2 regions of the Paenibacillus sp. FSL L8-0644 genome follow, and region 2 is predicted to be linked to the other one. Evidence: riboswitches for the same ligand, from Rfam matches in the RefSeq annotation. Region 2 holds a riboswitch; the other holds the start of a gene.
What was found. A riboswitch is a leader RNA that binds a small molecule or an ion and turns the genes downstream of it on or off. The one in region 2 is predicted to bind glycine.
Positions count from the first base shown of each region.

Region 1 (3,134 bases), 3.7 Mb from region 2:
TTCGGTCAAACGCTTGCCAGTCGGCGTCTGAGCCAAGCCGCCTTTGGCGGTCTCGCGGTGCTTCGACGGCATCGCGCTGCCGACTTCAAGCATCACGTCAATGACTTCGTCAGACGGAATAGCGCTGCGCACACCCGCCAAAGCCATGTCCGCTGCGGCAAGCGCAGTCACGGCTCCCAGCCCGTTGCGCACGATGCACGGAATCTCCACGAGTCCGGCGACGGGGTCGCAAATCAGGCCGAGCGTGTTCTTAAGAGCGAGGCCCACGGCGTGAACAGCCTGCTCAGGCGTACCACCGCGCAGCTCGACCATAGCGCCAGCGGCCATCCCGATAGCTGAGCCAATCTCAGCCTGACAGCCTCCCTCCGCGCCAGAAATGAAGGAGTTGTTGGCGATCACGTAGCCAATGGCTCCAGCGGCGAATAGGCCGTTCACCATATGCTCATCATCCCAGCCGAACCGTTCCTGCGCACTGATGAACACACCAGGGATAACCCCACATGAGCCTGCGGTAGGAGTGGCGACAATGCGACCCATGGATGCATTAACCTCCGACACGGAGAGGGCATAAGCCATGGCGAGCGCAGAGGCATCACCGGAGCAGGTCTCCCCTGACCGCAGATACTCGGCCAGGCGCTTGCCGTCGCCGCCCGTCAATCCACTGCGGGATACGGTGTCTTGTGTCTGACCGCGATGAACGGCTTCCTTCATGATTTCATAATAATCAGACATTTGGCGAAAGATTTCTTCCTCCGTTGTATTCGTTTCTTGTACCTGCTCTTGAATCATCAAGCGGCCAATCGTGGTGGATTCTTCAGCGCATAAAGCGCTGATCTCATGCAGATGGCTAAACCGCATCGGATTCAGCTCCTTTTTTCAAATTAATCATCTTAATTTCATACATATGAGGTAAAGAACGCAGTTCCGCAATCAGTTCAGCTGGAGCAGAACTGTCCGTTTCAATGGCGGTGAGTGCTTCACCATCCCGGCCTTTGCGATCTACGTGCATATAGGCAATGTTAATGTGGGCCGCGCCCAGCGCTGAAGTTATTGCGCCCAATGTACCGGGCTTATCCGAGTGGAGAAGCACCAGCGTAGGCAGCTCCCCGGTCAGATTGACCCGGAATTCGTTCAATTGCTGGACATGGATGCTGCCGCCGCCGATGGAGGAGCCCAGCAGTGTGCGCTGATCCTCGCCCTTCCACAACTCGAAACGGACGGTGTTCGGATGAGGAGCGGGGAGTCCACTGACGGCGAATTCCACGGTCATCCCGGCTTGCTCGGCCCATTGCTCGGCATCTGGAATCCGGTGATCGTCCGTATCGTAATTAAGCAGTCCTGCGATGAGCGCCAGATCCGTACCGTGTCCTTTATACGTATCGGCAAAGGAGCCGTACAGTGTCATACGGGCACGGTCAGGCTGCGCCCCGAGCCAGTGCCGGGCAACGCGTGCGAGTCGCACCGCGCCTGCGGTGTGTGAACTGGAAGGTCCGGTCATGGCCGGGCCGATAATAGAAAATACATCTTTGAAACGCATGGTGTGGCCCCCTGTATGTTCTAATACCATACTATATGGTATTTCCGCGTCTTTGCGCGGTTATGACGGTTCCTAATGCTGACGCACAATGTGAGCACAAAAAAGGACAGGATAAGGAAGTTTCCCTTATCTCTGTCCTCGTTACCTGAGAGTTTCGTGCGGTGTTCTTACCGCCTTACCCCTTGGGTGGCTTGCGCTCTCTCCAGAGTTGCGTCAGATGACGATACATGGACCTGAGAGATTATCCGCCAGCCGGGTGCTGGCGTCTTGCTCCTTCGGTGCCGCCAGAGTGTAAGCCCCCTGGACAGACTCTCCCGTCATCTTCATTCGCGTATACCGTTCTACATGTCTTTCTTAGCGTAATGTATGACGTGCTCGGTGTCAATCACAGGGTTTAATTTTTACATAAACAGGTGCATTTCCAATAAAAAAGATTAAAGTTTACATAATTATGGATGAAATCAGGAAGGAATTAGAAGATTGGCGGCTAATCTGATAGAGGACAAGTACATTTATGGAAATCATAGGAGGGATATTGACGTATGGTAAAAGGCTTGCGGTTCACAGGTTCACGCTTAAAAGGGATGCTGCATCTAGCAGCGATCGCATCACTGCTGATCGGGATCTTCGTTCCGTTCGGTCAGGTCAAGGCAGAGGGAGCATTGACAGTAGCCGAAGCACTTCAGGGCCAAAGCAGTGGAGGTACGGTGACGGTAGAAGGTTATATCGTCGGACATGCTACCGGATCGAAAACGGCTAACTTTTCTTCTCCGTTTGCGAATGATTTTAACGTACTGATTGCTGACCAGGCTAATGAACGTAGCACTTCTAATCTATTGGATGTACAGCTGACATCCGCGTACAGAGGGCAATTTGGACTGTCAGGCCATCCTGAGCTGATCGGCAGCAAAATTCGTGTGACGGGTACACTTGGCGCCTACAATAATTTTGGTGGAGTGAAAAGCCCAAGCGCTGTTGAACTGGTGAGCGGAAGCGAGCCGGGGGAACCAGGTGAACCTGGTGAACCTGAACCTGGCAACCCGGGTCAACCCGGTACTACATTGCCGGATGGAAAAGGCAAAAAGGTGCTGTTCGATAATACGCACGCACAGACCGCTGGTGCAGCAGATTGGGTCATTGAAGGCGCCTTCTCCGACTTTGCCAATGGACTGCGTAATGTAGGCTTTACGGTAGACCCATTAAATCGTCCCATTCCTTTTACTTATGGAGAGCAGGCCATAACCTATGACAAGCTGCGCCAATATGATGTGTTCATTATTGGTGAAGCGAATGTTGCCTTTAAGGCATCCGAGCAGGCTGCCCTGCTGCAATACGTGAATAACGGAGGGAGCGTCTTCTTCATCTCCGATCATTATAATGCAGATCGTAACAAAAACCGTTGGGATTCCTCCGAGGTTATGAATGGCTACCGTCGTGGAGCCTATACTAATCCGGCCAAAGGCATGACTGCAGAAGAGGCTGCATCACCGGCAATGCAAGGATTAACAAGCTCCGATTGGCTGGCGGCCAACTTTGGCGTTCGTTTCCGTTACAATGCGCTCGGTGATGTGAATGCTACCGACATTGTAGCCGCAGA
Region 1 covers NZ_JBBOYN010000001.1:430,701-433,834, forward strand. The annotation lists gene sdaAA (L-serine ammonia-lyase, iron-sulfur-dependent, subunit alpha) at 1-858, opposite strand, end outside; gene sdaAB (L-serine ammonia-lyase, iron-sulfur-dependent subunit beta) at 848-1,537, opposite strand; glycine riboswitch at 1,749-1,864, opposite strand; gene NSS94_RS01935 (DUF6359 domain-containing protein) at 2,080-3,134, shown strand, end outside.
Region 1: another riboswitch for glycine. It lies ahead of sdaAB (L-serine ammonia-lyase, iron-sulfur-dependent subunit beta); the one in region 2 lies ahead of NSS94_RS18905 (alanine/glycine:cation symporter family protein).

Region 2 (3,134 bases):
ACTCCCTTTTGGAATTTATGAATTAACCGTGTGTCCCTTTTCTTCTACTTGAATAGCTGCCCCTACACTGGCACCTGCAAGAATGCCCTTTTTCTTACTAGAATTCAGAGAATCCATATAGGTTCGGGTTTCTGCAACGACAATGCCTGACAAACCAAGCAGTGCAATCAGATTCGGGAAAGCCATCATTGCGTTAAAGATATCTGCCAGCAGCCAAATGGCTTCCAACTTGATGAACGCACCTCCTGCCACAAGTGCGATGAACAAATAACGGTATGGTTTAATCCATTTGACACCCAGTAAATATTCAACACAACGTTCCCCGTAGTAATTCCAGCCCAGTATCGTTGTGAATGCAAATAAAATAAGGCTAATCGTCACGAGTTCTGCACCAGCCGGAAAGGCACTGGAAAACGCATGCTGGGTCATCAGACCTCCATCGTCATTTCCACTCCATATTCCCGTAACCAGCAACGTAAATCCCGTCAGATTACAAATAATCATCGTATCGATAAATACGCCTGTCATGGATATCAACCCTTGTTCTGCAGGCCATTTCGTCTTAGCAGCAGCTGCTGCAATTGGCGCACTTCCCAAACCGGCTTCATTAGCAAAAATACCTCTGGCAACTCCACTTCGCATCGCCAACATAATCGTCGCTCCGGCAAATCCACCCGTTGCAGATGTGGTCGAGAAGGCCCCTTGTAATACTAAAGCAATCGCATGAGGAAGCTCTCCTGCAAACTTAATGAGTACAATTAAGCAAACTACGATATAGAGCCCCGACATGAATGGAACAATCTTTGTGGATACCTTGGCAATACTTTTGAGTCCTCCAATCGTAACAACAGCAGTTAACACGGAAATAATGATCGCTGTAACTACCGTTGGCACTCCAAAGCTACTTTCCGTCGAAGAAACGATAGCCTTTACTTGCGGAAAAGTACCGATTCCAAATAGGGCTACAAGAACACCAGAAAAGGCAAACAACATCGCCAGCGGCTTGAAACGGCGGCCAAGTCCGTTTTCAATATAATACATCGGACCACCCGAAAATTGTCCGTTCCGGTCTTTAACACGGTATTTAACGGATAATAATCCTTCCGCATATTTGGTTGCCATCCCGAAAAAAGCTGCAACCAGCATCCAGAATAATGAACCGGGCCCACCCAGCTTGATCGCTGTCGCCACGCCAACAATACTTCCTGTACCTACAGTAGCTGCCAGTGCCGTACTCAATGCTCCGAAGCTGCTTACATCTCCGCTACCTTCGTCCGGCGCTTTACCAATTAGCTTGAGCGCCAAAGGCAATCGAATAACCTGAAGCAGCTTCAAGCGGATCGTTAGCCACAACCCCGTGCCCATCACGAGAATAAGAAGCGGCGCTCCCCATATCCAGCTGTCAATCGTTTCTAACACATGTACCAAATTCATTTCAACCCGCTCCTCCAGCATATTAGAAAACAAAAAAGAGTCAAATCCGCTGATTCGACTCCTGGAGAGGTTAAAGGCACGAAAAAATACAACCATCTTGTGCAGGTTTTGCCTCTAATAGCTCATAAAAAAGCCTAGGGCATTCCCTGTCACAGGTTATTCGCGTCTCTGTCCTTTTGCCTGAGAGTTTAAGCAGATGTTCTCTGCGGTGCACCTTCGGCGCCCAATTAAGGGTCTCTCCAGAGTTCTGTCCGTTTACGGTCCCCGCTTGTGGCTGTAAACAGCCTAAGCACCTGAGAGTTTTGCCCCTTCGGTCGGAACTTTCGTTCCATCTCCCGCAAACATCAACCAGACATATGAAATTTTTATTCATTATACAGAAAACTTTCAGCTTATTACAAGTGAAAAGTTTGTGAAGCCCTCTGAAATATTATTATTGAGTCTATCAAAAAAGCGGGTACAGCAGATCGCATCCTTAGGATGTCCTCTGCTATACCCGCCCGAGATGATATGGAATTACAATTCTTCACCGTTGGTTGCTATCACATTTTTATACCAATTAAAAGAGTCTTTTTTGGAGCGTTTGAGCGTTCCGTTACCGTCATCATCCAGATCAACGTAAATAAATCCGTAGCGCTTGGACATTTCGGAAGTAGACATGCTCACAAGGTCGATAGGGCCCCAGCTGGTGTAACCAATCAGATCAACACCGTCGGCAATCGCTTCCTTCATTTGGGCAATATGCTGACGCAAGTAATCAATGCGATATGTGTCATGCACAGAGCCATCTTCCTCCACCTTATCATATGCACCCAAGCCATTTTCCACGATGAACAGCGGCTTTTGATAGCGATCATAAAACGTATTCAGTGTAACACGCAGGCCGATCGGATCGATCTGCCATCCCCAGTCGGAGGACTGCAGATACGGATTTTTCACGCCACCAATCAGGTTTCCTGCTGCTTTCTCGCCTTCTGGACCTGCCGATACGGTCAAGGTCATGTAGTAGCTAAATGAGATAAAATCAACCGTATTATTTTTCAAAATTTCGGCATCGCCGGGTTCTGTCTGGATCACAATATTATTTTCTTCAAAATAACGATTCATATAGTTGGAATATTCCCCACGGGCATGCACATCCGTAAAGAATAGGTTCATCTGATTTTCATGCTGGGCTTTCAGTATATCCGCTGGGTTACACGTATGTGGATAGCTTTCTATACGTGCCAACATACAGCCGATCTGAGCACCCGGGATGATCTCATGTCCCCGTTTGGTTGCCAGTGCACTAGCTACAAATTGATGATGCAATGCTTGATATATCGCTTGTTGTTTGTTTTCTACACGGTCAATAACCACACCGCCACCGGTGAACGGACTCATGGTCATTACATTGATTTCATTAAAGGTCAGCCAGTATTTTACTTTATCCTTATAGCGTGTAAACACCGTTTCGGCATAATTGACGTAATGCTGTATGACTTCACGACCCAGCCAGCCATTATACTTCTGAGTCAGACCTAGCGGTGTTTCATAATGTGACAATGTTACCAAGGGCTCAATATTATATTTGCGCAGCTCATCAAATACATTGTCGTAGAATTGCAATCCTGCTTCATTCGGCTCGTGATCATAGCCATTCGGGAAAATCCGCGACCAGTGGATGGACATACGAAATACTTTAAAGCCCATTTCAGCGA
Region 2 covers NZ_JBBOYN010000001.1:4,170,994-4,174,127, forward strand. The annotation lists gene NSS94_RS18905 (alanine/glycine:cation symporter family protein) at 16-1,434, opposite strand; glycine riboswitch at 1,593-1,687, opposite strand; glycine riboswitch at 1,706-1,782, opposite strand; gene NSS94_RS18910 (glycoside hydrolase family 1 protein) at 1,951-3,134, opposite strand, start outside.